DNA from 3 places in the Neobacillus sp. S1227 genome. Region 3 is predicted to be linked to each of the others. Evidence: riboswitches for the same ligand, from Rfam matches in the RefSeq annotation. Region 3 holds a riboswitch; each other region holds the start of a gene.
The links. Region 3 has a riboswitch for cobalamin ahead of ACZ5AE_RS18685 (ribonucleoside-diphosphate reductase subunit alpha). Riboswitches for the same ligand answer to the same signal wherever they lie in the genome.
Positions count from the first base shown of each region.

Region 1: another riboswitch for cobalamin. It lies ahead of ACZ5AE_RS12050 (prenyltransferase/squalene oxidase repeat-containing protein); the one in region 3 lies ahead of ACZ5AE_RS18685 (ribonucleoside-diphosphate reductase subunit alpha).
Region 2: another riboswitch for cobalamin. It lies ahead of ACZ5AE_RS15865 (ABC transporter substrate-binding protein); the one in region 3 lies ahead of ACZ5AE_RS18685 (ribonucleoside-diphosphate reductase subunit alpha).

Region 1 is NZ_AP038276.1:2,368,727-2,375,870, reverse strand. Features, by position in the region: gene ACZ5AE_RS12065 (transglycosylase domain-containing protein) at 1-1,768, shown strand, start outside; gene ACZ5AE_RS12060 (ECF transporter S component family protein) at 1,785-2,366, opposite strand; gene ACZ5AE_RS12055 (DUF4430 domain-containing protein) at 2,366-3,034, opposite strand; gene ACZ5AE_RS12050 (prenyltransferase/squalene oxidase repeat-containing protein) at 3,037-4,332, opposite strand; cobalamin riboswitch at 4,469-4,659, opposite strand; gene ribH (6,7-dimethyl-8-ribityllumazine synthase) at 4,798-5,265, opposite strand; gene ACZ5AE_RS12040 (bifunctional 3,4-dihydroxy-2-butanone-4-phosphate synthase/GTP cyclohydrolase II) at 5,285-6,478, opposite strand; gene ribE (riboflavin synthase) at 6,517-7,144, opposite strand, start outside.
Region 2 is NZ_AP038276.1:3,151,034-3,162,756, forward strand. Features, by position in the region: gene ACZ5AE_RS15830 (cobyric acid synthase) at 1-286, opposite strand, end outside; gene cobO (cob(I)yrinic acid a,c-diamide adenosyltransferase) at 320-871, opposite strand; gene cobT (nicotinate-nucleotide--dimethylbenzimidazole phosphoribosyltransferase) at 902-1,945, opposite strand; gene ACZ5AE_RS15845 (cobyrinate a,c-diamide synthase) at 1,942-3,330, opposite strand; gene ACZ5AE_RS15850 (cobalamin-binding protein) at 3,309-4,139, opposite strand; gene ACZ5AE_RS15855 (heme ABC transporter ATP-binding protein) at 4,662-5,492, opposite strand; gene ACZ5AE_RS15860 (FecCD family ABC transporter permease) at 5,493-6,533, opposite strand; gene ACZ5AE_RS15865 (ABC transporter substrate-binding protein) at 6,530-7,513, opposite strand; cobalamin riboswitch at 7,681-7,870, opposite strand; gene ACZ5AE_RS15870 (hypothetical protein) at 8,085-8,669, opposite strand; gene ACZ5AE_RS15875 (DUF1510 family protein) at 9,187-9,843, opposite strand; gene ACZ5AE_RS15880 (hypothetical protein) at 10,155-10,892, shown strand; gene ACZ5AE_RS15885 (ISL3 family transposase) at 11,288-11,723, opposite strand, start outside.
Region 3 is NZ_AP038276.1:3,742,412-3,754,134, reverse strand. Features, by position in the region: gene purU (formyltetrahydrofolate deformylase) at 1-343, shown strand, start outside; gene ACZ5AE_RS18710 (hypothetical protein) at 459-596, shown strand; gene ACZ5AE_RS18705 (hypothetical protein) at 636-785, shown strand; gene ACZ5AE_RS18700 (LLM class flavin-dependent oxidoreductase) at 907-1,908, shown strand; gene ACZ5AE_RS18695 (cysteine hydrolase family protein) at 2,152-2,688, shown strand; gene ACZ5AE_RS18690 (OsmC family protein) at 2,821-3,270, shown strand; cobalamin riboswitch at 3,357-3,556, shown strand; gene ACZ5AE_RS18685 (ribonucleoside-diphosphate reductase subunit alpha) at 3,694-5,982, shown strand; gene ACZ5AE_RS18680 (ribonucleotide-diphosphate reductase subunit beta) at 5,998-7,035, shown strand; gene ACZ5AE_RS18675 (flavodoxin domain-containing protein) at 7,032-7,484, shown strand; gene ACZ5AE_RS18670 (DMT family transporter) at 7,704-8,618, shown strand; gene ACZ5AE_RS18665 (sulfite oxidase) at 8,886-9,950, opposite strand; gene ACZ5AE_RS18660 (hypothetical protein) at 10,065-10,238, shown strand; gene ACZ5AE_RS18655 (DUF3800 domain-containing protein) at 10,344-11,498, shown strand; gene ACZ5AE_RS18650 (amidohydrolase) at 11,513-11,723, shown strand, end outside.

The sequences.
Region 1 (7,144 bases), 1.4 Mb from region 3:
AGCCCGCGCCTTCTTCGGTAACTTATTCGCCGGCAGGATTACTGGAGGAGGAAGCACCCTTACGCAGCAACTTACCAAAAACGCGCTGCTGTCGCCAGAACGCACCTATAAACGGAAGGCTGAGGAATTATTTTTAGCAGTTAAAATTGAAAAAGTTTATTCTAAAGACGAAATTCTGCAAATGTATCTGAACCAAGTTTATTTCGGCAGCGGTGCCTGGGGAATTGGCAATGCCTCAAAGAAATATTTTAACAAGGATGCTAAAGACATGTCTATTAGCGAGGCAGCAATGATTGCTGGTCTCCTGCATGCGCCGAATTATCTTGATCCTTATAAAAATTATAAGGGAGCCATGGACCGTAGAGATGTCGTGTTGGGTAAAATGAAGGAACTTGGAATGATAACTACAGCCCAGTACAGCCAGGCTAAAAAAGAAAAAATCAACCTCCATGACGGCGGCGGCAGCTTCGTTGAGCGTAAATACCCTTATTATGTTGATGCTGTTTTAAACGAAGCCATTTCCCGATACGGCCTAACGCAGGATGAAATTTTAACAAGAGGCTACCGGATTTATACGGAAATGGATCAAAATTTACAGGCTGGCCTTGAAAAGGTTTATGCTAATAAATCCTTGTTTCCTAGAGGAATGGGAGGAGAAATCGTCCAAAGCGGCTCAGTCTTGATGGACCCAGCATCAGGCGGTGTACTTGCCCTCGTTGGGGGACGCGGTGAACAAGTATTTCGGGGCTTTAACCGGGCGACGCAATTAAAGGCGCAGCCAGGGTCTTCAATTAAACCGCTGGCTGTCTATACACCAGCACTTGAAGAAGGTTACACTTATTCATCTGAGCTGGTTGATGAGCCGCTTACATTTGGCAATTACAAGCCGGAAAATTTCACGAAAACATATCAGGGCAAGGTTCCTTTGTATAGGGCTTTGGAAGACTCCTTAAATGTTCCGGCCGTTTGGCTTTTGGATCAAGTTGGTTTAAACAAGGGGCTTGATACCTTAAAACGTTTCGGTATTCCTGTAGAAAAAGAAGATAGAAACCTGGCGGTTGCACTTGGCGGGATGAGCAAAGGCGTTTCCCCTCTGCAGATGGCCAACGCTTACACTGTTTTTCCAAATGGCGGGAAGCGTCAGGACAGCCATTTGATTACAAAAATTGTCGGTCCAACAAACAATATTATCGCTGAGCGGGAAGCTAAAACAACCAAGGTGACCTCCAAAAAGGTGGCAAATGAAATGACCTCCATTCTTCTAAATGTGGTTGAATCTGGTACAGGTCAAAAAGCTCGCATCCCGGGAGTACAAATTGCCGGGAAAACTGGTTCAACACAGCTTCCTTTTGCTGATATAAACGGCACAAAGGATCAGTGGATGGTCGGTTATACGCCAAATCTGGTAGGGGCCATTTGGATTGGTTTTGACCAAACAGACCGACAGCACTACCTTCCAAGCTCAAGTTCTTCAAATGTAGTGCCTATTTTTAGAGAAATCATGAGAACATCAACAAATTCTCTTCCAAAGGAAAATTTTGATGTTGTGTCCATAAATGCTAAGCTAGCCGGGGAAACAAACCCTGCTGAAAACATACAAGACCAGGCTGAGGAAATTGGCAAAGAATTAAATGAAAGTGCTAAGAAGATTGGGCACACGATAAAAGAACAAGCACCTGAATGGAAAAAAGGTTTAGAGGAAGTACTTTATAATGTTGGCGAAAAGGTCGATTCGTTGATTCAAAAACTGCAGAGTATGCAAAAATAGCACGCCGTTTGGCGTGCTATTTATTTTCTATTATCTCTATTGGATGCTGTCGAAATGTTTTTTCCTTATGCCTTTGTAAAAGCTTTAGCAGCACTGGACCAAGGGTTAAATAAAACAAAAAGTTGCCGGCCGCATGATATAAATCAAATGGAATCCCTCTTAAGTAGTAAACCCAAAAAGCAGCCGGACCGCCAATGAAGAAGACGTTTAAGGATACTATTAATCCAAAAAACAGTCCGGTAAATCCGGCGTATACGGATAGAAGCAGATGAGGGATTTTTTCATAAAACCTTCCGATCATGCCCGATACAACGGCAACTGTACCCCATGCGATCAACTGCATGAAAACAAATAGCCCAAATCCCAGCACCAAGTTAGAACCTATCACGGTTAGGATAGCGATAATTAATCCGAACCGAGCTCCATAAATTAATGCCGAGCAAATAATAATGACCGTTGATGGCTGGACATTGGGAATCATCCCCATATAAATCCTGCCTACAATGCTTAAAGTTGCTAAGCACGCCATTAAAGTCATGTTCCTTAACGTTAAAAGATGCCGGACCTTGGGCTTAACAATGGAAAGAGGGTTACCCATCACTTATCCTCCCTGTAATCCAGTACATAATTCCATTCAAGCGTATCTCCGGGATTAACATCCTTAACACCAGATGAACGGTCCCCTTTGACACCATTTATTCTGTAACTCCAGCCGCTGTATGGTCCTTTATCAAACTCACGCCACCCGCCGATACCTTTAGTATAAAGCATGGCACCGGACCCGGTGGTTTCAAGCTTAACGCCTGCTTCTTGACAAGCTTGTTTCAAAACATCGGCTGCCTTCGTTTGTTCGTTTATTTCCACTTTTCTAGGCGCAATTAAATAGCCATCAGGCGTCTTTATTGAAACAGTTACTGTGTCCTGCTTTTTTTCAACTGCCTGTGCAGATGCTGGTGCCGAGCTGCTGACTGGCTGCTGCGTTACCGTTGAGGTTTGTTTTACAGGCTGAGTAGTTATTACTTTTACTGTTGAATTTTTTCCACCAGTATCAGACGACGTTGCTTCTTCATCAGAAACAATCCCTTCTACATTCTCTACAGTTTCAGCAGCGGTTTGCTGATCCTGCTGAACTTGTTTAACCTGAGGGGTGGTTGTTGTCGTTGTAATCGTTTTGCCCGGAGTATAGCCATATAAAGCATAGCCAATCCCGCCGATAACCAAAAGCCATGATGCAATATCACCGATGATTTTCTGCCAGCCTTTCATGGTTACACCCCCAAGAACTTTCTTCTAAGAACTAAAGCCAGTGCCCCAATAAATGCGGTAGTTCCTCCTACCTTGAGGTTATTAGGATTGATGGTACCACTTTCTTTTTCAACTTTAACCTCGACTTTGGGTTCACTCACTGCTGTTTGAACTGCCGCTGGCTGCTGGACGACAATCACTTGCGGCTGTGAAGATGTTTTTCCTGTAGATCCTGCTGCGCCGGCATTATTATTCGTAAGGATTTCCCTAACTACCTCTTTTGTTGACTCTGAGACAGGTAATTTTGAAACGTCTGTTGTCGGTGTGACAGTCACATAATTATTGTTGTTTACTACTGTTGGTGTTGGAGCGGGTGTAGAGGGCTGTGATGGTACAGGCTCCTCATTTGCTTGATATGGAAAACTAAAAAGTTTGTCTCCCGATTTAAATTTATCGTAAGCCACTAAAGCTTGAAAAACCTGCTCTGTTGCAAAACTATTCTCTGCCGTTTCAGACTTCATCCATTTATAGCCGCCATTTCCTATTTCATAGGTGAATAGATGGTTAACAGGATTTTTTCCATCCTTAGTGAATTCTGTCGAAGTCGGGTCAACCCCAATAGAGGAAAGTCCAATTACCACTTGGGCTGTTGAAGATGAATTTTCTCCCCAATTATCAAAACCGCCATTAGCTGTTTCAACCGCTTTTAAATAAGTGACGGCACTATTGATGTCAGCTTTGACAACAGCATCTGACTTATGCTTGCCTAAAGCAGTCAACACCATTCCTGTTGTATCCGGATCAGCTTGTTCACTTGTTGATCCAGCCCAGTTCCAGCCGCCGGCGGTTGAATCCATAGATGTAATCTTGTCAATAAGTTTATCCTTAGTCCATAACGCATCAGTTGGGATAGTGTAATCTGCACTATCTAATGCAATTAAGGCATAAACATAGGCTGTAAATGAGGTCAAGGAAGTATCACTGTAAGCCATTTTTATTAAGTCTTGCCCTTCAAAATTAGCCGGATCTGCCCCTAATGCACGAACAGCCAAGATTGTTTTATGAAGTTCCGTTCCTTTTAAATCAGTTCCATTTACCCTGCTTTTCAGCTTCATTAGATAGTCCTGCTTGTTCGCTGTCGTAAGTTTCCCTGCTTTTGAAAGCGTAATTGCCAGCCAATCTGAATTTAGCTCTCCTGCCTGAACATGTTCAGCAGAAGAGGCTATCTGGGTGCTGACATCCTCAGCTGCATAAGCATTGTAAGGTACCGCCAGCGCAAGTGCACCCGCAATTACCATCAACTTTGTTGCTTTTCTCATTTTTTCTCTCTCCCTTTCTATCTTTACCCAAAACTTGACATAAAAAAATCCTCCTATCAGCTAGGAGGAGGTGTTATGTATGCTAAGTAACAAACGAGTGACGTTTCCTGCTTAACACTCTCCCATCCACGTAGGCATTTGTGTTTAAAAACAGGCAGGTTTCCTGGCTCATGGTCATTGCTTCCTATGTCTTCCCATCTTTGCGACAGTGACATCGTATAGGTTGCTCCCATTTACAGTGGCGGGACCGCGTTGGCTTTTAACCAACTTCCCTATTAAGCTAAGAGTCTTGTTTTAGACTTTAGCACCAGTTTTTTTAAAGATTATTTTTTTATGCTGTTATAATTATAGTAAAAGACTGGTTCATTTGTACATGTTTTTTATTTTTCTTTTCATTTTAATATTCAATTTTTTGAATTAAACAGGCAGAGAGCACCCTAAAAAGGTGCCCCCTAAGTTTTCTCTTTATTCAAAATTCCTTGTTAGGTTGGCCATTTCGATTGCGCCAGAAGCAGCTTCCCAGCCTTTGTTGCCTGCTTTTGTACCAGCCCTCTCGATTGCCTGCTCGATTGAATCTGTGGTCAATACCCCAAAGATAACTGGAATGCCCGTGTCAAGCGTGATGCGGGATACTCCTTTTGCCACTTCATTACACACGAAATCAAAATGTGGTGTGGAACCGCGGATAACTGTACCAAGAGTGATAACTGCGTCATATTTTTTGCTGTCAGCCATTTTTTTTGCGATTAATGGAATCTCAAATGCGCCTGGAACCCACGCGACATCCACATCAGCCTCATTCACTCCATGGCGCTTTAAAGCATCCTGTGCCCCAGACAATAATTTGCTTGTTATAAATTCATTAAAACGTCCAACTACGATTCCGACTTTCAGTCCTGTACCAACTAAATTCCCTTCAAAAATATGTCCCATTTTCTATTCCTCCGTATTTTTAATAATGAAGCAGATGACCTAATTTATCATGTTTGGTTCTTAAATAACTTTCGTTTTCGGGTCTCATTTCCATTTGCAGCGGTACCCGCTCGACTACCTCCAGATCATATCCCTTTAGTCCCTTAATTTTGCGCGGATTATTCGTTAATAACATCATTTTTTTGATGCCAAGATCTCTTAAAATTTGTGCACCAATTCCATAATCCCTTAAATCAGGCTTAAAGCCGAGTTTTTCATTTGCCTCTACCGTATCATAGCCTTGTTCCTGAAGCTCATAAGCCTTCATTTTGTTAAGGAGGCCAATGCCTCTGCCTTCCTGGCGCATATACAACAGGACACCATTGCCGGCTTGTTCAATCTGCATCAAAGCGGCGTGGAGCTGCGGACCGCAGTCACAGCGGTAAGATCCAAAAACATCACCCGTTAAGCATTCCGAATGAACCCTGACCAGAACTGGCTTCTCCGGGTCAATTTCACCTTTAATGAGTGCAACATGCTCTTTTTCGTCTACCATATTGGAATACCCGATTGCTTTAAAATCACCATATTCAGTCGGCAGCTTGATTTCCACTTCCCTTTTTACCAATTTATCCTTCTGATTTCGATATTCAATCAGATCTTTGATCGTAATCATTTTCAGCCCCAGATTATCTGCGATTTTTCTAAGCTGCGGGACCCGTGCCATCGTACCGTCTTCATTCATGATTTCACAAATCACGCCAGCAGGCTTGGCTCCAGATAATTTGGCAAGATCGACAGCTGCTTCTGTGTGACCTGTTCTTCTAAGGACGCCGCCTTTTTTAGCGATAAGCGGAAAAACATGGCCAGGCCGTTTAAAATCGGCAGCTTTTGACTGAGGATCAATCAAATTCATGATTGTTGCTGACCGTTCAAAGGCAGAAATACCTGTTGTAGAATTTTTATGATCAATGCTGACTGTAAATGCAGTCCCATGCGGGTCGGTATTGTTCGCTACCATCGGCATTAAATCCAGCTTTTTTGCTAATTCTTCCTCAATCGGAACACAGACAAGACCTCTCCCGTGGGTCACCATCAAATTAATAACCTCAGGAGTTGTTTTTTCTGCAAGCGCTATGAAATCTCCCTCATTTTCTCTATCCTCATCGTCGCAAACGATGATAACCTTCCCGTGTTTCAATTCTTCGATTGCTTCTTCAATCCTGTCAAACATGCTGTATCACTCCTTTGTTTCAGTTATTTCATGCGATTTTATAAAAATCCATTCGCTTCTAAAAATTGGGCTGTAATACCTGATTGGCCTTTAGGCTTCTGATTGTTCGAGTAATTATTCATAAAATGAGCGACATATTTGCCAATCATATCGCATTCCAAATTTACAATCTCACCCGGTCCTTTTATCCCGACCACAGTTTCCGACATTGTATGGGGAATTAACGATAATGTAAATGAGCTTTCGGACACTCCAAATACCGTTAAGCTTGTCCCATCCACTGTTATGGATCCTTTATAAATGATGTATTTCAATATTTCCGGCTCGGCCTCAATTTCATAATACACAGCATTTTCAAGCGCATTTTTGCTTTTAATAACCCCGGTGCCATCGATATGCCCCGAAACAATATGGCCGCCAAACCTTCCTCCTGCCGCCATTGCCCTTTCTAGATTTACTTTTGAGCCGCGCTTTAACGAATTTAAACTAGAGGCTTTAACCGTTTCCGGCATGACGTCGACAGTAAAGCGGTTTCCCGTAAAGGAGGTGACAGTTAAACAAACCCCATTGACAGCAATACTGTCTCCAAGATGAACATCGGCGAGAATTTTCTTCGCTTCAATCGTCATCACAAATGAATTACCAGTCCGCTGTATAGCCGAAATA
Region 2 (11,723 bases), 590 kb from region 3:
TTCCATGAACAACAATTTGCGATTCGCAGCTGCTGCTTGGCTTAATTAATATCGGATTCATATCAGTTGTGGCAAGAATCCCTGCTGCTTCTGCTTGCACACCCTGTGCCCGGCCGATTTCTTTCCCATCAAATGTAATATAAGAATTTAAAGCCATGTTCTGTGATTTAAAAGGGGCTGTTTTAAAACCGTCCTGAATAAATATCCGGCATAAACCGGTAACAAGCGCACTTTTGCCGGCATCTGAATGAGTCCCTTGAATCATTAAAGGAACAGCTTTCCCCATAAGCATTCACTCCTTCATTTTGGGTATTGCCCCTTAAAATTCAATTCCTTTTACAGCTGGTATACCCTCATCGTAGTAATGCTTTTCCACATCAATAACAGAAACTAGATCAGCCATCTCTTTAATTTCCTGCTTGGCATCTCTTCCTGTTATAACGAGATGAAGATGGGACGGTTTATTTTGGATTAGATCAATTACTTCATTTAGCGGCAATACATCTTCAATAGGAAATGTATCAATTGCTAACGCATTGTTTAATTCATCTAAAATCACTAAATCATATTCACCGCTCATTACTGTTTCCTTTGCCTTTGACCAACCTGTCCTTAACGCTTCCCTGTGCTCTTCAGGGGTTTTTGTCCATGTAAATCCTCTTCCCAGCTGTTCCATCTCAACCCCAAGCTTACGTAAGGCAATTTGTTCCCCGTACGAACGCTCTGGTGATTTAATAAATTGATAAATCTTTACCTTTAACCCTCTGCCAGCTGCTCGTACGGTTAATCCAATAGCTGCGGTCGTTTTTCCTTTACCGTGACCTGTGTACACAAGTGTTAAGCCTTGTTTCTTTTTGTTTATTTGATCCATGTTGGGCCTCCTGGTTTTGTTAAGACTTCATTAGTCATTCGTTGAAATTCCTGCCGAGTGAAAGGTTGCCATCTCTTTTAGCATTAATGTTGCCGATTGGATAATCGGATGGGCAACGGCTGCTCCTGTACCTTCTCCGAGTCTTAGCCCTAAATCAATAATCGGCTTTTTCCCTAATAGGGAAAGGGCTATTTTGTGACCAGGTTCAATGGATTGATGCGTAACAATCATATAGTCAGCAACACCATGAGCGATTGATTTTGCAACTAAAGCTGCAACGGTACATATAAATCCATCGACAAGAATCGGTACTCTCTTGCTCGCCGCAGCAAGCATTGCACCAGCAATCCCGGCTATCTCCAGCCCCCCTACTTTAGCAAGGAGATCGATCGGATCATTTGGATTAGGGTTCCTTCTTTCAAGTGCCTGTTTAATAATTTCGGTTTTGCGTACTAATGTTTCATCCGATATTCCAGTCCCTTTCCCTACTAGTAAAGAAATATCTTTACCGCTTAGAACAGCTAAGATTGCACTGCTTGAAGTTGTATTTCCAATCCCCATCTCGCCGAGTATGAGACACTGTGCCCCTTTTTGGATGATTTGTAAACCTTGATGATAACCTGCTTCAATTGCTAGTTCAGCTTCTTCACGGCTCATCGCATCCTCACGATAGAAATTGGCCGTACCATAACGAATCTTTTTATTTATTAAACTCTCATGTTCAATATCGCTTGCTACGCCGATGTCGATTACCTCAAGTAAGGCACCTATTTGCCTGCTAAAGACATTGATCGCCGCACCACCGTTTAAAAAGTTCCGAACCATTTGCTCTGTCACGGCTTGCGGATAGGCTGAAACACCCTCGTTGGTAATTCCATGGTCCGCAGCAAAAACGAGGACTCCAGGCGGTGTTACACTCGGAAATGCTTCATTTTTCATTTCTGCTAGTTCAATCGCCAATTCCTCCAGCCTCCCAAGGCTTCCGATTGGCTTTGTCAACGTATTAATATAGTCACTAACCTGTCTTCCCATTTCCTTGTTAACTTTTGGAATCGATTCGAAATGTTGCTTCATCCTATTCTCTCCTTACTCGCTTTAATCTCTAAACATTTATCAATCCAATTCTCAACCAGCATTGGATTGGAACCAAAATGAAAATGGGTGTAGCCAGCTGCTAAATTATGCTGCAGATATCCTTCCTTGCTTACACCCCTCATCCCTTTCGTTTCATAGGCATGTGGTAAATCCTCTTCGTTAGGCAAAAAGGAAGAATAATGAAATTCATGCCCTCTTGCTTTTTGATGTTTAAGAATAAAATTGTCATTCAGACCACTAATTTCTCTGTACCCCAAAGCCTGCAAAGATGTTTTCATTTGTACCCTGCCTGGGATTACCCCAATCATTTGATACGTCTTCTTTTCCGTCGTTTCAATGGACTCGGTTAAATACATGAACCCGCCACATTCAGCCAGAGTTGGTAATCCAGCTTCAATTGAATTCTTGATAGAATCCTTTGTCTTTTCATTACATTCCAGCACATGAGCGAATTCCTCCGGGAATCCTCCTCCTAAATAAAGACCATCAACATCTTTTGGCAGTTCTTCATTAGCCAAAGGAGAAAAATAAACAATCTCTACACCATTCGCTTCTAACATTTCTAGATTCTCAGGATAATAGAAATTAAAGGCTTCATCCTTTGCAACTGCCATTTTCATGATCTTTTCTTTCTTCTTTTCAAACATGGAGGATGTTTCACTTACAGGTAGCGGCTCAGCTACGGCTAATTCAAGCAGCTTGTCAATATCAATCGTCTCTAAAACCAAGTCTCCTAATTGATCGAAAAATGGAGCTAGTTCTCCTCGTTCAATGGAAGGAATAAGTCCAAGATGTCTTTCTGGGATTTCAATGCCTAGCTCTCGTTTTAAATAGCCGATTACAGGAACATGACATTCCTGTTCAATCGCTGTTTTGACAAGCTGAAAATGCCCCTCGCTCCCAACTTTGTTTGCGATTACTGCAGCAATATTGGGCCCTTCCGCAAACATTTGAAAACCTTTGACAATCGCGGCTGCACTTCGGGCCATACTTTCACAATTAACTACAAGCAACACAGGACTTTTAGTTATGATACTGATTTCTGCGGTACTTCCTTCATTCGTTTCCGGACTTTTCCCATCAAAAAATCCCATTACTCCTTCTATAATTGAAATATCAGCTTCTCGACTTCCATGTGTGAAAATATCCAAAACTCGATCATGTGTAAGCATCCAGCTGTCTAAATTACGAGAAACCCGGTTGGTGACAGCTGTATGATAAGAAGGATCAATATAATCAGGGCCGCATTTAAAGCCTTGAACCGTTAAACCGCGTTTTATTAATGCTGACATTAAACCAATGGTCAGTGTTGTTTTTCCAACACCGCTACCCGTACCAGCAACTACAATTCTATTGATGGACATAACCATTCCTCGGCTTTCTGCTGATCATATGCGGGAAATAGATTCGGATGAAGCGTTGCACCTAATTTTTGTATACCAAGCAAGAGACTTGGTGACGGCCTGCAATATAGTGACTCCTCCATCACGAATACCCGATTTTCTTTGATCGCCTTCATCTCTGGCCAATCTGGCCGCTTTTTTAGCAATTCTGGTTTAACCTGTTTTTCCATCACACCAACCCAGGCCAGCAAGATATAATCAGGATTACGCGTTCGCACATCCTCCCAATCCGTCTTGACACTGGCCCGCTTATCACCTGCGAATACATTGCGCCCGCCACCCAAATGGCTAATTTCTGTTAACCAATTCGAACCACCCGGAGTATATACCGGCTTTGGCCACCATTCCCAATACAACAGAGGCCGTTCCTCTATCTTTCGTCCAACTTCCTTTAAATTTTCCAAAAGTGTACAGTATTTATGGCAGGCCTTCTGTGCAATCATTTCTTGTCCCGTCGCTTTCCCCACCTCAAGGATATTATCCCCGATATCAGCCAAGCTCTTTGGATTAAGTGTGATAAAAGGCAATCCCCTTTCCATTAAGCCGGCAATGTTCTTTTCCATGCCAGGAACCGTCAATGATGCAAGAACTAAATCCGGCTGAAGCGCCTCAACAGCATCAATGTCGATATCCAAATCAGAACCGAGCCTTGGCAACCCATTAATCCCTGCAGGCCAGTCCGAATAGTTATCAACACCAACGATCGTTGATGTCAATCCCATAAATCCAAGAAGTTCGGTATTACTTGGGCATAACGATACAATTCTCATCAGAATTTAACCTCTTCTCTTTGTTTAAATAGGCTGTTTTTGTAAATATTGTGGTTATGAATTAAGTTTTAACTCTCAACAGTTGGATTCTGGTGTAAAATTACCCCCTATTAGCGGATTGCGGCGTCCTATTAGCGTATATTTAGGTTCTATTAGCTAATTTTGCTATTTTATTAGCGAAATTCGATGTTCTATTAGCGAATCAAAAAGGCTACCATTTTTTAAAAAGGCTCTTTTCGTAAAGTTTGTTGTTTTTGGGAATAACACTGTTCGTTCCTTTCCGCTACAGGCGCTCAGCAAACCCGCGGGGAGGAAGTCGAGCCTCCTCGACGTTCCGTCTGCGGGGTCTCGACCTTTCCTCTATTTCCCGCAGGAGTCAAGCGCCTTTCGCTCCAATCCACTCGGTGTTTTCAATATAGTTAAAAGCAACAATATATGAGAAAAGAGACTTTAAAAAAGAGACTTTAAATAAAACAGCATCTCCAAATCTAATAGAAAAAAGATCCTATTTGCAGCTATCCGTTATTGCTGGATTACCTCTCTTATCTTCATAGGAATTGTCCGCTCCGCTATAGTTTCTCCTTGAAGGATGATTTGTGGTAAACCATAAACGGGGTGTTTCATCACGATTGGTGTGGTACCGTAAACTTGTTGAATCAAATCTGCTCGAATGATATGTTCTGGTGTTCCAATCTCAACTACTCTGCCATTATGTAACAGCAGCAAACGATCACAATATAGTGCAGCTAGATTTAAATCATGCAGAACCGCGATTACGGTCATATCCTCTTCTTGCTGCCATTCTCGAATCCGATCCATCAAAAGGACTTGGTGACCAATATCGAGATAGGTGGTCGGCTCATCAAGCATCAGCAGCTTTGGCTGCTGGGCCATCGTCTTTCCAAGCGCTACTCGCTGCCGCTCCCCCCCGCTTAGGCTTTCAAGCAGGCGATCACGTAACTCAGTTAACCCCATTTTTTCGATAATGGAATCGATTAGTGGTTCAATCTCGTTTTTTTCTTCTCCTAGCCAATTTTGAAAAGGAAACCGCCCCAGTTCGATAACCTCTCTGACTGTAAATCCAATTGGAGGCAGTGATTCCTGCTGCAATACAGCTAACCATTTGGCTAGTTCCTTGCGGGTATATTGTTCAATCCGTTTCCCATTTAGTTCAATTTTTCCGGCCGTCGCACAATCCACTCCCGACAATAGCTTCAGCAATGTAGACTTGCCGCTTCCGTTTGGTCCAATGATTCCCAAGCATTCTCCACGTTTGACAGAAAAGCTAATATCCTCCAGGACAGACTGGCTGTCAAACCGTTTACTTAAGCTTTCCACTTCAATAAACATCATTCAACTTCCCCCTGACATTTGCTTGTTTCTGCGAAGCAAATACGCAAAGAATGGAGCGCCAAGAAATGCGGTCACAACCCCGAGCGGAATTTCCGTTGGGTTAAGTAATGTACGGGCAATTGTATCTGCCCAAAGGACATATATGGCACCGAATATCACAGACAATGGCAGTAATATTCGGTAATCCGGCCCAACTATTAGCCGCACTAAGTGTGGGACGACAAGTCCGACAAAACCAATCGTTCCTACGATTGACACGGCAGCAGAGGTGATTAGGGTGGAAACGACCAACACAACGAGCCGTGTACGTTTGATGTTGACACCCAAATGTGCTGCCTGCCGCTCTCCTAATGCAAATAAATTTAGTGTACGTCCATACGACAGCAGCACCACTATTCCAAATGCTAAATAAGGCATGAGCACAAAGGTAAAGGCCCAACCTCTTAAGGCCAAACTCCCCATCAGCCAAAAGACGATTTCATTCACCACCTGATCGGACATTGACACCATAAAGGAAACAAGTGACCCAAGAAAAGCAGAAACGACAACCCCAGATAAAATGATTGTTTCTAGTTTAAACTTTCCCTGTACATTTGCTAAACGGAGGACCACCAGCAAACTAATCAGCCCGGTCACAAATGCAACAAGCGGTATCGTCCATTTACCAAATAAAACAGTATGAAACCCGAATAAAATAATGAAAGCAGCCCCTGCCGCAGCCCCAGATGCTACCCCTAATGTATACGGATCCGCTAACGGGTTGCGTAACACTCCTTGAAAGCCAGCACCGGCAAGTGATAAGCACGCTCCAACAAGAATGGCAAGAACAACACGCGGCAAACGAACTTTTAAAATGATTTGCTCAGCTGATTCTGGCCAGCTGGAATCTATGAGACTTTGTAAAATAGGCAGCTGGTGTAAGAGAATCCCCCAAACTTGCGAAAGGGCTAGATTCGCAGAACCAAGTGATAAACTAATGACCATGGAGAAAAGAAGGAGAACGAAACCCGCTCCCCCCCATATTGCTAATCTTTTTTTCATTTCTTAACCGATTCCGGATAAATGGCTGCGGCGATTTGCTTCAGTGCATCTGTTATTCTTGGTCCGGGTCTGGACATAAGATTACCTTCAATCCCTGTCAGACGACCTTCTTGAATGGCTGTAATCTTATCCCAGCCACTTCGAGATTTAATTAATTCCTCGAGCGGTTTGCCAGACTTATCATCAACAACATTTGCGGAATACAAAATGACATCCGGGTTATCCTGAATGATCTTCTCTTCATTAATGGCATTCCAGCCTTTCAGATCAGAGGCAATGTTAACGCCGCCAGCCATTGTAATCAGTTCATCCATAAATTCACCCTTGCCAACCGTCCAGCCTGGAGAAAATTCAATATATACTTTTTTCTTATCTTCGTCCTTAATGGTTGCAGCTGCTTCTGTTACTGTGCGAATATCTTCCTTCATTTGAGCCACGAGTTCTTCTGCTTTTTCCTGAGTATCTGTAATGATGCCAATTTGGATAATATTATTTAAAATATCCTCTATCTTTTTCGGCTCAGTTTTATATAACGTAAGGTCTAAACCGCGAAATTTCTCGGCAATATCATTCTTCATTGAAATGCCGCCGATTACTAAATCCGGATTAGCAGCAATAATCGCTTCCTCATTTGGCTTTGTCACCCCGCCTACTTTTGGCTTTGTCGCTGCTTCTTTAGGGTAATCATCAAAATCTGATACTCCATAAATTTTATCGCCCAGGCCTAGAGCGAAAAGAATTTCCGTTTCTGATGGAGACGTGGATACAATTCGTTCCGGCGCCTTATCAAAAGTTACTTCAGCACCCGTTGCATCCTTCACCGTAAGCGGGTAAACGGTTGCTTTATTCTTTACCTCCGCACTTGCAGCAGTTTCCGATTTTAGGTTTTTATCTGCATCAGCAGATTCATTTGCTGCCCCGCATGCGCTGATTGTTACCATCATCAATACAGTCAAAATTAATGCCAAACACTTTTTCATTACTCCACTCTTCCCTTCGTTTATAGATTGAGATGAGCTTGATATCTTGAAGTCTTTCCCAAAACAACGAAAAAGCCCTGTTTCAATTTGGAAACAGGGCGCGCGAAAATCAGAAAAAATAAACATATTTAATACTGATTATGCCGATCCTTTTCCGCGAAGGATTTCGTTGGCAAGCTTAATAGGCAGGTTTCCTGGCTTACGGGTAACGTGATTTCCTCTCCTTCCCATTCCTTAGCTGGAACAGTGGAACTGCGAGGTTATCCCCGAATAACAGTGGCGGGACCGCGCCGGATTCACACCGGCTTCCCTTTTAACCTCATCCAATGACAAGGCACCTACTAGCTATGTAAGATTCAATTGGTCAAGCAAATTACTCAACTAGTATTATAGCAAATACTTCATGATAAGCAAATATTTGGCTTGGGGATAAAGAAACGGACCAGTATCAATGGTAAACATTCAAGTGATGCCTAAAACTAGACTTGAGGAATTTCAAACGCATGACGCAAACCTAGATATTTGTATTCAAATGTATAGAATTAAATAGACTTTCAGGAACAATAGCTTTCTATTTAGTCGAATACATCAAATTTATCGCTTCTAGAATATGATTGGAATAAGTTTGGCAATAGTGCATAACGGTATCACCGACTACTTTAGAGGAATATTCCATGTAACTCTCCATATAATTCCTATTATTCGGTTCCAGGAAGATCCCGATAAATCCAATCAATAAATCGTTCACTAGCTTGGTATGGAAATAAATGTTTTCTGCAAGGCCTACTTGTTCTTCAATGGTTACACCTTTGTATACCAGTTCCTTAAACCTTGGCATGTTTTCAGCTATGAAATTAGCATCTTTCACTTGTTTAGGAACATTTTCCATGATGGATTGGAAGCTTTCATGCGAGAAAAACTCCTCTTCTTCAATGCACTCCGTTAAAAAAGATAAAGCAGTATTGGTATATGCATATTGAAATGTAACATTCCCTAAGAGTGACTCTAAATATGCTTCAGGAGAACCCACACTTTCTCTTGCTTGTAAAAAAATCTTCCTAATCCCTTGTTCCAACTCCATTTTATCCCAATTGGGCTCTCTCATAATTGCACTAAAAACTTCCGCTGTGTTTTTCGATAGCAATTCTATTGACAATACAGCCATCTCCTCGAAGTGGTATATTTTCGTTAAAATGTATAAGCCTTTGGTAAGGTTCACCTTTTAAAAATATAGATAAAGAACTATTTTAGTAATCTTATAAAAATTCCGACAACACACTTTCATTATAACGCAGACATCAAACGACATAAACTTAGATTTTTTATAATAATCAAAATTTAAAGTTAAAAACTTTTTTCCTTTGTTTAACTAAACTAAGTATGAGTTAAAAATAACATTCCTGTTCCTTCGATGCGTAGATGGACCTCAAGATTGAAGTACTCTCAGATTACCCCTAATCCTACTCTCACATCTTATTACAGAATATACATTCGCACTCTTCATTAACAAAAAAGACCCAATCCTTTGACGGATTGAGTCCAAAAAATATTCTTATCGCGATAGAGACATCTTTACGACATCCCTTAATGTAACTCCCAAGCGAAATAAAAAGGCTGCCTAGTGTTTCTAGACAGCCTTAGAATGTTCCTTTAGTACATCCTATTTTTCCATATTATGAAGCTGGTTCAACATTGGTGGCTTGATAGCCTGATCCAGTCCATTGCAAATACACACGATATTTTGGCGAGCCTTGCGTTTTTGCTGATATCGTCCCGACTGAGCCGCCTGGGTTGCTCTTGTCGCTCCCTAAAAACCATACAGTCATATTACTTTGATCGATTCCAGTCGCAGAAGAGATTGCCTGCAGCATCTGCTGCCAATCTTGAGAACTTGAATCATAGTTTGTAACATGCGGCTGACCTGTTTGTGCCGGTGTTTCCGGTGCAGGTGATGTTGGTGCATTTTCCTGTGAGCTATCCGAAGAAGCTGTGGATGCATTGTCTGCTGCATCATCACTATTGGTTTTATCACTTTGAGTTTGATCACTTTGAGTTTCATCCTTGGACGATGAATCGTCATTTGTTTGATCATTTGATGAACTCTTTTTCTCAGCTGGCTCATCCTTCTTTATATTTTGATCAGATTGTTTTTCGGCTGAGGTTTCAACACTTTTATGAGATGCTGCCTTGTCATCTCCTCCCGAAAAAATCGAATATGATACAAATCCAATAAGTATCAGTACGATTACAATGGAACCGTTTAAAATGATATTAATTTTTTTCTTTTTTGCTCTGTGCGTTGCCCGTGAATTGTCTAGAAAATTATTCAAAATAACCACTCTCCAAAACTGAGACTCTAAACATTCTACCATGTGTGGAGAATAACTTGAAGTATTTTACCGCCAAATACCACATTTTGGTACCTTTTCTCTATTTTCAGACACCTTTTATGAAGCATTATCACTATTTCGGAATGCTATTAATAAGCCCCATTTACCAGTCTCATTTCATTTCAATTTTTTGTTTCCATACTTTAACCAATTGCAGTAACTCCAAGCGCCTCTCCATATAAAAAGCTTTGAAAATACAAATTATAGTGATATAAGATATAATAATAAAAACTATTTGAGGTGATTTAACATTGGATTATTATTCTAAGACTGACCAACAAGTAGAAAATGAGAATGAAGAATATATAGAAAAAGATTACCCGACGAGGCAAGCTATCAAAAGGGAACGAGAAAAAAAGGAATCTAATAAAATGTTAATGGGGAAGAACAAGGAAGCCGGTGATAATGGCTTCACGGGACTACCCTCGATATTTAATTTCTTTTCGTCAAATAAAAAAAAGAAAGTAGAGTTGTTTTGGATAAAACTAGTCTTTAAGATTCTTGTTACAGGGGCTGTTTTTTTCGACTTCAAATTCATTCTGAACTTTATGAAAGAGCCTATTAGTACTTTTCCGCATACATTATTTGTAGTTGGAGTGTGTGCAGGAATTAATTTTATTGCTGTATGGATTCTGTTTTACAAACATGCATGGATAAGGTTTTATCTCTCCCTATTTGCAATAGTAGGGTCATTTGGGTATTACTTCTATGTAAATTATACGCCCCTTTCCTTTTTGGGTGTTAACACGATAGCATCGGTGCTTGTGATTATATCGCTATTAATGGTCCTAAATCCTAAAATAAATTATTATCTAAAAAGCATCTTGTTACTAGTGATCCCTGTCTCTGGAATCTATTTTAGTGGTACCAAATTTGTCCTTGTATGGACTCTTATGTTAAGTGCCGGTTTGATATTATTATTTAGAGTATCTAAAGCTTCTAAAAAAGAAGAAGAACGAATAAAAAGAAACAAAAAGCAATCAGCTTAATTAAGATGTTTTGAATAAAAATAGGCCGAAAATATACAGGTAGTGAAAAAACACACCTGTATATTTTCGGCCTATAAAAAATGTAAAGTATGTAAAATAAATAGAATCATTTATTCATACCTTTAACAGAAGTTTATCCAATTCACGTACTTGATCATATGCTTTTAATAGGTGTTCTGGTACGAATGTTCTTCCATGTTCCCAAGCATTCTCTTTTACTTCTGCAAAAAACTGACTCTCTTCTTATTGCATAATGAGTTATTGAACAAAGAGGAATTGGCAAGAACACATGATTAATTGCCATTTACATCATTTTTTAGGTTCTTACGAGTTTTTGGTGAAAAAGTGATATTTAGAAGGTTTCTTGTACAGAAAAGTTTTTTGAAAATAATCTTTTATAGGTGATAGAGAACTCGCTTTTCAAGTAAATCTAGTTTGGCACGTCCATACATCATTCGTTTTATGAGTTTTAATCGATGGACATGCCCTTCTATCAATCCATTACTAAACGGGGAAAGAAAGGTTTGTTTGATTGCTTGAAGATCACTCCGTATTTGTAAAGCGAATCTATACAAATGGTTGGTTCGAGTGGACAATTGTTGTTTTAACCAATCTAAAAAGGCATTGTAATCATAATCTTCCCATGCTTTTTTAAATGTTTGAACCGTTTCATAAAAAGGTTTAAGCGAGGGATAGTCTGTAAAGCATTGTTTAAGTAAGTAACACTCTTGTTCTGTAAGGGTTGAATGAAGTTTCCATATGTAGGCACTTACTTGTTGGCGTGAAATTCTTTGTGTTTGAGATTGGGAATGTTGGTATTTTCTTTCTTTG
Region 3 (11,723 bases):
CCGCTATATGCAAATTTTGACGCCGAACTTTGTGGCTGCTAACCCGAATAAAATTATTAACATCCATCACTCGTTCCTTCCAGCCTTTATTGGGGCTCGGCCGTATGAACGGGCATATGGCCGCGGAGTAAAATTAATCGGGGCCACCTCCCATTATGTGACCAATGATTTGGACGAGGGGCCAATTATTGAGCAGGATATTGCCCGGGTTGACCACCGTTCGAATGTTGAGGCACTAAAGAAAAAAGGCCGTTCGATCGAGCGGAGTGTTTTAGCGCGTGCGGTCAAATGGCATTTAGAAGACCGGGTTATTGTCCATGAGAATAAGACGATTATCTTTTAATGCGAAGTTATATATTTTTAAAAGCCATCATGTGATATGGGTGGCTTTTTTGCTTAGTCTGCAAGAATGAAGCTTTTAATTCAGTTCATAATAAGAATGAAAAGGAGTGATTTTCATGGATAAGAAATATAACACAAACAATGATGCAACGGTGGAATTAAAGAAGGCACTCAATAAAACCAAACCACCGCAAAACCGGATGAGCGAAGCGGAGAGAAGAATGAAATATGGCGAAAAGGGAAATGAAGTATAAACTTACCTGAATCCAATAAAAAAATAGAGGTGAAAAAAGATGGCAGATAAAAACCCAATTGAGTACTCAGGTAAGGTATTGGACCAGAGGAATACCCTAACCGGACCGGACGATACAGGAAAAACGGGTTATCCGAAACCACCAAAGCATGTATCAATACAGCAAAGAAATAATAACGATGAAGTTTGAAGGTAAAGGGTGTCGGGATGGTGCGGCACCTTTTTCTTTTTGTATAAGCATTTAATTTTTGTTCCTAAACGGTCATTGTTACTATAGTAGTGTATCTGTTTAAAGAAAGGAATTTAAAATAATGACAAATATTCATATACCAGTTTCAGTATTAAACCTTGCCCCAATTCGGGAAGGACAGGATTCGAACCAAGCAATTAATGCAATGGTTGACCTGGCACAGGCAGTTGAAAAAATGGGATATAAACGTTATTGGATTGCGGAACACCATAATACCCCGACACTGGTTAGTTCTGCCACAGCCATTTTAATAAAACATACCTTAGAACATACAAAAGAAATTAGCGTGGGCTCGGGCGGGATTATGCTCCCGAACCACTCCCCTTTGGTAGTTGCTGAACAATTCGGAACAATGGCAACCATTTATCCTGGTCGGGTTGAACTTGGCCTGGGACGCGCACCCGGCACAGATATGATGACAGCAAGCGCTCTAAGACGCTCGAAAAATGATTCTGTTTTTACATTTCCAGATGATGTGAAGGCCTTGTTAACGTATTTTGGACCTGAAGACCATCAGGGTTATGTACGGGCATATCCTGGGGCAGGAACAAATATCCCTATTTATATTCTAGGTTCCTCAACCGATTCTGCTTACTTGGCAGCAAGTCTGGGTCTGCCTTATGTTTTTGCATCCCACTTTGCGCCAAAATATATGGAAGAGGCCATTTCGATTTATCGCAGCCGGTTCCAACCGTCAGAGTATTTGGATAAGCCATACATGATGGTTTGTTTAAACGTGGTTGCTTCGGAAACGGACGAAGAGGCAAGCTTCTTATCAACTACAATGCGGCAATTTTCCCTAAACGTTGTACGCGGTTCCCGCATGCCGTTACAGCCGCCGGTTGAAAATATGGACCAAATTTGGACACCAATGGAGAAAGAAATGGTGATGTCCATGTCCAGAATGACGATGTTGGGAAGCAAAGAGACCGTCCGGGAACAACTGTTAGCGTTTCAGAAAAAATATAATGTGGATGAACTTATGGCAGTGTCTTATATCTATGATGTGGAAAAACAAAAACGGTCGTATGAAATATTAAAGGAAATTGTGGACGGGAAATAGGGAAATGGCTGAGAATGTCTTCATCTAGCGTCCTAAAATAACATTCATAAAGACTAGACCAAACAATACTTATCGATAAATCCATTAAAGGGTCCACCTCCAAAAAACCGCAAAAATCTTTTATGATATTTGCGGTTTTTTTATATTTATATTTGTGTGAAAATCATGGAGGGGGATGAAAGAATTGTAAGTGGCAAGATCTAAAAAATATAAAAAAGAAATAAGAAAGGGGAATGAATTCATATGGGAGTAGGAAAGTCAGCGTTATTGGTCATCGATGTGCAGTTAGGCCCGATTTGGGGGACCTATAAAAAGGATGAAGTTTTTTCCGTGATACAAAAGATGATTGCCAAAGCAAATGAGGAAAATGTCCCGGTCTTTTATATTCAGTTTGACGGTCCGGAAGGGGATTTGCTGGAGAGGGGAACACAGTTTTGGCAGTTTGCTCCTGGGATCACTCCACGCGATCAGGATATTGTGATCCATAAACGGGCGGCGGATTCTTTTTATCAGACTGAATTGCAAGACGAGTTGCGAAATCGAGGTGTGACCAACCTTGTTGTAGTCGGGGTAAGAACGGAATTTTGCATAGATACGACTTGCCGTGCAGCCTTGTCACAAGGTTTTGATGTTACATTAGTTGAGGACGGTCATACCACTGTTAATGGCATTTATCCCGCCGAGCAAATAATAAATCACCACAATAGTACCCTAAGAGGGGTGAAAACTCCTGAACATCAGATTGTGGTCTTACCCGCAAAAGAAGTAGTTTTTAAATAAAATAGGGGAATAGAGGAATTTTGCATTCATAATGTAAGATTCCTTTTTGTCATTTTTTGCAGGGTTTTTGAAATATTTGTTGAAAGGTTTAATAAGGATGGTTCAAAAAAATGATAAAGGGGTATTTGCAAAATGGAAAGCTTTCACTTTACAGTAAATGGCAGTTGGCAGGGAGACCGGAATGGGAAGGGACATATTCAAGGGGGCGGGCTTGATATTACTGTCTCCGCACCGGCGGATATGGATGGTCCAGGAATCGGTTCGAATCCTGAAGAATTGCTTATTTCTGCATCCAATAATTGTTACATGATTACACTGGGGGCGATGCTGGGGAATCGAAAAATTGAGGTAGAAAAACTCAAGGTTGTTTCTGAGGGCGTTGTCGACAGGGAGGACGGTAAATTAAAGTTTAAACAGATTATCCATCGCCCAGTTTTTTATATTAGCAGCGACTCTGGAATCTCTCCAGAAAAATTGCAAGAGATTGCAGTCCGCGCTGAAAAAGCTTGCTTTATTTCGCAGACATTACGGCCAAGCATCAATTTTTCAGTAGAGCCAAATGTTGTTGTTGATGCAAAATAATACTTGACCAAAAAATGAGCATGTACTAATATTGATATTAGTTTTTCTATATGTTGTTTAATTTGCAAATATGAAAACTATATATTGTGTTAGCCTTAAGGGAAGATGCCGAACACGGCTTAATAGGGAATCCGGTGTGATGCCGGAACTGCCCCCGCAACTGTAAATGCTGACGAAATGAGCAAACCACTGTATAAGAGTTCTTATGAAAATAGGTGCTTATATGGGAAGGGCTCTGAGTAGGGTGATGCATGAGTCAGGAGACCTGTCTTTCTTAAGATGTTTCAACTTCTTCGGGGATTGAGAAGAGGAAACGACGGCGACAAAGGGAAGACATAGTTTCACTATTCTCTTTTGTTGTGTGCTCGTTTCATCCGCTCGGTCTCCCGAAGCGGATTTTTTATTTTTAGGGGGAAGATATCCTTGACCACACAGGAAAAATCACATTTACATGAAGTTTTAGAAACAATTAGGCAAGCCTCTGAGAAATATCAACTCGATACAACAGAGCTGCAAAAACAAATTAGGGAACTTGGATTATCCAAAAAAGAGGCAAATCAGCAGGCGCTTTTCTATGCAGTTAACCAAATTGCAATAGACCAGCCAGATTGGACTTTTGTCGCCGCGCGGTTGTATGTGAATGAACTCTATCAAAAGGCAGCAGAAAACAGAGGTTATGATTCTTCTTTAAAATATGGAGATTTTTACGGCTTGATTAAACATTTAACGAGTATAGGGATTTATTCTAGTGACCTATTAAATTTATATAGCAAAGTGGAAATGGATGAATTAGCAAGAGAAATTCTTCCTGAGCGGGATGAGTTATTTAATTACATTGGGTTGTTCTTATTGGCGGACCGGTATCTTGCAAGGGACCATAATCGAAATATCTACGAGCTTCCGCAGGAACGTTTTATGGTCATCGCCATGACCATCATGAAAAAAGAGAACCAAGATGTTCGGTTAAAGCTGGTTAAGGAAGCATATTGGGCATTGAGCAATTTATTTATGACAGTGGCCACACCAACTTTGGCGAATGCCGGAAAAAGCTTCGGTCAGCTATCTTCCTGCTTCATTGATACGGTGGACGATTCGCTTGATGGCATTTATTTAAACAATTGGGATATTGCTAGATTAAGCAAAGATGGAGGTGGAATTGGGATTTACTATGGAAAGGTGAGGGCATTAGGCTCAGATATTAAAAAGTTTAAGGGGAATTCCTCTGGTGTCGTGCCTTGGGTTAAATTAGTCAACGATACCGCCGTCAGTGTTGATCAGTTAGGCCAGCGCCAAGGGGCAATGGCCGTTTATTTGGATTTGTTTCACAAGGACTTGATGAACGGATTCCTAGATTTGAAAACGAACAATGGCGACGAACGCCGGAAGGCACATGATATTTTTACAGGTGTCTGCGTGCCAGATCTTTTTATGGAAAAACTGCAGGAGACCGATGGGAATGGCAGAAGCATCGGCGAGTGGCATACCTTTTGCCCTCATCAAGTGAAACAGGTTATGGGTTGGAAAGATACAGATGGAAATCCTTTAGGATTGGAGGATTTTTACGATGAAATTGACCAGAAATATTTTACGGAGAAATATGAAGAGGCTGTTAACCACCCTTTACTGCCCCGAAAAACGTATAGGGCTATGGATATTATGGCGCGAATCATGATGGTTCAATTGGAAACGGGCACGCCATATATGTTTTATCGGGATGAGGTCAACCGGCAAAATCCCAATAAACATCTATTAGGAAAGGGCCGCACCTCGATTTTCTGCAGCAATCTTTGTACGGAAATCACGCAAAATATGTCAGCGACGAAGATTGTGAACGAATACCAGGATCAAGATGGAAATGTCGTGATTGTTCGTAAACCGGGGGATTTCGTGGTATGTAATTTATCATCTATCAATCTTGCGAAAGCCGTGCTGTCCGAAGTGCTGGAACGTTTGATCCGTATTCAGGTAAGAATGCTTGATAACGTGATCGATTTAAATACTATTTCCGTAGGTCAGGCGCAGCTGACAAATAGAAAATTTAGAGCCATTGGCCTTGGCACGTTTGGATGGCATCATCTTTTAGCATTGAAGGGGATTCAATGGGAATCTGAGTTAGCCGTTGATTTTGCGGATGAACTGTACGAGGATATTGCCTACTATACTATCCGTTCCTCAATGGAATTGGCCCGAGAGAAGGGAGCCTATAGCAAGTTCCTTGGATCTGAGTGGCAGACAGGTGAGTATTTTGTACGGAAAAATTATCGGTCTGATAGGTGGCTGGAGTTAGAAAGAGAAGTCGCTCAATATGGTCTCCGGAATGGCTGGCTAATGGCCATCGCACCCAATTCATCAACAGCCAAGATTGGTGGTTCAACCGATGGCATTGACCCCATCTATTCAGTCGAATACGCAGAAGAAAAGAAAAACTTTAAATTTAAAGTGACAGCACCAGATTTGAATCATCGAACATATCTCTATTATCGCCGGGCCAGGCATGAGTTAGATCAATTGTGGAGCATTAAACAAAATGCGGCCCGCTCCCGCCATATCGACCAAGCAATCAGCTTCAACCTTTATGTCCGGCATGATATCAAGGCGAAGGAGCTGCTGAAACTTCATATGGAAGCGTGGCGGCAGGGGTTAAAGACGACGTACTACGTAAGAAGTACATCGCAAACGGAAATCGAGGAATGCGAAGCTTGCCATAGCTAACAGGAGGAACTAAAGATGAACACTTTGAAAAAAATAAAGTTGCTAAATCCTGAGTTTCCAAACAAATCAACAGGGATTATTAATGGAAAATCATCAGGTCTTCTCAATTGGAATGATATTGCCTACCCACAGATGTATGATTTGTATCAAACGTTACTGTCAAACTTTTGGAAGGCGCAAGAGATTAATATGCAGGATGACATAAAACAATGGGACCTGCTTAGTGACATTGAAAAAGATGTTTTTTTGCGGATCAATACCCAGCTTGCATCGCTGGACAGCCTGCAAACGCCGATGATGACACAAGTAATGGATTATGTGACCGATTCCAGCTTTAAAGCGATTTTTGCTGTGATTGCCCAGCAGGAGGCGGTCCATAATGAATCCTATTCGTATATTTTGAGCTCGATAGTGCCGTTAAGTGAGCAGAGTGAGCGATTTAATCAGGCGAAGAGCGACCCGATTGTTCAAAAACGTAACCAGCTGATTTTGGATTCTTATGAGAGGTTTCGCATGAAGCCTACCGCACAGCATCTATTTGAATTAAGTGTGAATTCTTTAAATCTTGAGGGGATCTATTTCTATGCGGGTTTTGCCTTTTTCTATCATCTTGCCCGGCAGCAGAAAATGCTGAAAACCAGTACGATGATCAGCTATATTCAGCGGGACGAAATGCAGCATGCCTACTTTATGGCTCAGTTTATCCGGATTTTGTTAACTGAAAATCCGGAGCTGTACAATCAGGAGAATATGGATTATGTATATCAGACTATTGGACAAGCCGTTGAGCTCGAAAAGGAATGGGCGTCCTTTATCTTATCAGATATAAAGGGGATTGATTTAAGAGAATATGAGGAATACACAGAATATCTTGCCAATAAGCGCCTCCGCCAGCTTGGCTTGGAAAATTTATATCGAGAAAAAAATAATCCGATGCCGTGGATACATGTATTTAGTGATGAAATGCTGAACGGAACAAAATCTGATTTCTTCGAGCAGAAGCCGCGGACCTATTCCAAGGTCACTCAATCAAATGGGTTCGATGAGTTATGAAAATAGCCATCGTCTATGCTTCAAAAACAGGAAATACGGAGGAGTTAGCCTATTTGCTGTGGCGGTTATTTTTACAAAAAAATAGAGATACAACCCTGTTTCGTGTCGACCAATTTCCGGTTTGGGAATTAGCGAGGTTTGATGCGGTCGTGATTGGAACCTATACGTGGGGAAATGGGGAAATCCCATACGAAATGATGGAGCTGTACCGGGCTTTTGAAACATTGGAGGTCAGTGGTATGATTACGGGGGCGGTAGGAACTGGTGACAGCGGGTACCCAAAGTTTTGTGGAGCAGTTGATGAATTTAGGGATATGCTTTATGTTCAGACGAACTTGGCGGCAACGCTTAAGATTGAAGTAGCACCACAGGTCAATGACCTTAAACGCTGTGAGAAGTTTGTGGATGCGATGTTAGAACGAATATATCGTGATATATTTGTAGGGTAAAAGAAAATTACAATGCTTTTAAGCAACCTGGAGAAAGGCAGTGATGATATTCATCACTGTTCTTTTTTTCCTGAAAATGAGCAGTTATTGAAAAATTTTTCCAGTTGGTCTTTATATTAATTTTCCAAATTAAAAATATCTTTCGTATCACGAAATACGGTGCTATAATGGAGAGCAGATTACTTAATATGGAATTTTGAAAGGTTCGTGTTTATTATTATGACTGCTGGTCAAAATAAAGCTTTTATCAGCTTGTTTTTAGTCTCTGTCTTTTGGGGCTGCAATTATCCCATCAGCGCCTATTTGCTTCAAGGGTTTTCCCCTGTTTTTTTATCAACTGTCAGGATTTGCATAACATCGCTTTTTCTGATCATAGTTGCGCTCTTTTATAAGGGGGTCAAGCGCCCAACTACCTCGGAATGGAGATATCTTGTTGGTGTCGGGATATTTGGGACGCTGCTGAACCAGACGTTTTATTTTACCGGCTTGAAACATACAACACCGGCCAATGCATCGTTAATCATTTCGCTGGCACCGATTGCAACCATTATCCTCGAACGGATTATTTTTAAAGTGAAATTAACGGTTAAAAAATCTTTAGGGGCCATGATCAGTTTGATTGGTGTTTTTTCCATTATTGGGGTGGCCGGAGGGGCATTAGGAATTTCTTGGGGAGATTTTAATATTTTTATAGCAATGCTTTGTTTGTCAATCAGTATTTTATTTATCCGCGGCTTATCCCAAACTATGCCATCTTTTGTCGTTACGGTTTACGCAACTGTTTTAGGGAGTGTTCTGATGATTCCTGCTGCAGGTGTGGAAGGAATGGTGAGCGGGACTGACATCAGTCATTCTGTTTTCATGTGGGCGTTGCTGATTTTTGCGGCGATCTTTGCACAAGGTATGGCCGGTTTTTGGTGGAACAGCGGGGTGGCAAAGGTTGGAGCAGGAACTGCTTCCATGTTTATGAATATTCAGCCGTTTGTTGCCATTCTGGCTTCACATTTTATATTAGGGAACCGGATTATGCTGTCACAAATTTTAGGGGGGATCTTAGTGCTGCTGGGGGTTTATATCGCCAACATGCCAAGTATCAAACCAATCATGGCGGTTGAACATAAGAAAAGCATATAATGTAAAAGGGCAGTGAATATTATCAATCACTGCTCTTTTTATACCCGAAAAGGTATAGTCCTTGGAATTCCCCGGAGCAATTAAAGTTAATCAGCTTTTCCATTTTACACAGGAATAATTTAATAAAATTGCAGGGAATGTGTTCGGAAGATTAGCGGGATTAGACGACGCCTTGCCAGCGGGTTCATGTTTTAAAAAAGCTTGCTGGTTTGAGACGCGGTAACGGTTCTTCTGCCTCTGAAGCTGAAAAACCGTCACCATGCATCACTATTCAATCTTAATTTTAATTTGTGACACCGCATTGTACCCATATCCCTTTCGGTTCCAGAAAGCTGTATCCGGCTGCAAATGACCGTTTGAATCATAGGCTCGGACCTTGATGGAGTATTCGCGATTTTTTTCAAATACAAATGAATATGACCACTTCATCCATTGGTAATGTCGAGGCTGACTATGGAGATTGGCCGGCTTCCATGTTTCACCATCATCCAAACTAACCTCAACGGATATAACTACACCTTCGCCAGTCCAAGCAAGACCTTTTATTTCATGCAGGCCAGACTGTAAGAATTGCCGGTCAAGCGGCTGCTGAATAATCGAATTGACATGATTCACTGTCACAGGGACCGCCTCTTCGTTATTGTTTTTGTGGGGATAATAGACATAATCATCTGTCTGAAAGGGCCCGGAAAAAGGGTGGTCTACTACACGAATGGATTTTAGCCACTTTACTGACGCCATTCCATACCAGCCAGGAACAATTAGTCGAAACGGAAATCCATGTTTTGGGCTAATCTGTTTGTGATTATGTTCCCAAGCAACGATGACATCATGTACCATCGCTTTTTCTAGAGGAAGACTTCTTGCAAAAGGAACATGCTGACCTTTCTTGGCACCAGAATCATTACCCTCAAAGACCACTTCATGGGCACCATCCTGAACCCCGGCAATTTGCAGCAGATAGAAGAGGGGAACCCCTTTCCATGTCCCCTGGCTAATCGCCCCATCTTTCCATTGCTCTCCAAACACTTTTGGTCTGAAGTGGGCTCGTTTGTTCCCCGAACATTCAACCACAGCGGTCACTGTTCGGGAGGGCATTGTAATAATTTGGTTGTATGGAATGGTAATGGAAGTGTTCACTAAACCTGTGATTGTAAGGTAGTACGATTGGGGGGAAAGGGCAGGATATAGAAAATGGTTTCTTCGATAGGTTAATGCGGCAGGCGTTTCACTGACATCAAGAAAATGGACTGGTGTTTCTTGATTTTCCGGTTGTAAGCTTCGAGTTGTTAGGTGCGGATTTATGTTAAAAAAAGGATATCTTGGATGCAAACAATCACTCCTTTCGTCCCTTATAAATATATTAGAAATATAGACTTTTATAAGTCAAAGACCTTGTCAAAAATAAAATGAGGAGATTTTTATTTTAGGATGAGGTGAAAATCAATGAATGAACCCATGGAGTATCCATATATCCTGTACAACGAAGTCATTACGTATCTTGAAACAAAGTGGCGGCGTTCTTTAGATGAGCATGAAAGACACGTGCTGATCGAAGGCTACAAATTTGGAAGAATGGTCGAAGCAGAAAACGAAATCAGTATACTATTTGCAAAATAAAGCGGCAGAGTCCGCTTTATTTTTTTACTATGGTAATTAAAGGATTTCCCAGAATTTTGTTGAAATAAAATAGGTAAATTCCTTTCGATGGTGAGGTGGGAAAAATTGACCGAGTTACAATTTGCTTTTATCGACGAGTATGGAAATTATGGATTTGATTTTGACAACCACAACCATTCTACCCACTTTATCATTGTTTCCATTCTTGTGAAAGAATCTGAAAAAGAAAACTTAGAACAAGAACTGCAAAACTATTTTCCTTCAAAAGCAGGCCCCATGAATGATACCGAAAGATCCCAGTTTTTGCATGAAATAAAGGACTTGCCTTTTAGCATATATGCCTATGTGATTGATAAAAGAAAGGCAAGAGATGACAGCGGCATTATGCATCCGTCATCTTTCATCAAATATGTCAATCGAATGGTTTATGAAGATTTAAATCGAACCTTTGAGCAGTTGGACCTTGTCGCGAATGAAACGGAAGGGAAGAAATTTCTGCAGGAATTTAAAAAGTACATCATAACAAGGAGTATTCCGGATTTATTCAATTATTCTTCGTTTGGATTTAATAACAGCCAGTCTGAAATCCTGCTTCAATTGGCCGGCTTAATGGCAGAGACGTTGGGGAATAGCTACGACCGTAGTTCTTATTCCGTTCATTCCAATTCATTGGTGAAAATTATTAAACATAAAATTGCCGCTCTAAATCTGCTGCCTTTGGATTACCGGCATTTTCTTTATGATTATAAAACAGACCCCGCTGACTACCGATACAACGAAGTAATCATCAAACAGGCCGTCAATTCCTCCTATCAATATATCGAAAAACATCGCAAGAGTGAAGAAGAGGACGAACGGCTCCGTATCGATTTCTTGAAGTTTCTTTTGTTCAATTTGAAGGAAAATCCGGATGAATACGTCTATACTCAAGAAATTCTCGATAATTTAAATGCTATTCGGGATGTAAAAATGAATCAGCACTATTTTCGCTCCAACATTGTTTCGAAGCTGCGCGATAGCGGGTTGTTAATCGCCAGCAGCAATAAAGGCTACAAGATGCCTATATGTTTAAACGATTTATATGATTTTGTGAATCTATCAAGCCTGACCATCCATCCGATGATTCAGAGAATATCCAAGTGCAGGGATCAAATTCTGCTGGCAACCAACAATGAAATCGACATACTTGACCAAAAAGAATATGGCTATTTGAAAAAAATCATTGAATTGGAAAAGTTGACTATTAACTCAATGTATTAGGAGGGGTTAGCCAGATGAAGAAAAAGACTTTGTTTATTAATGGCGAAGTAATTACCGTCAATCTAAAGGATGAAATTTGCAGTGCAGTTGCTGTTGAGGGAAGGAAGATTATAGCGGTTGGCAGCACAGAAGAGATTTTAAAGTTAAAAGATGATACATGTAAAATCATTGATTTAAACGGGAGGACCCTTCTTCCGGGCTTTATTGAGTCCCATCTTCATATTA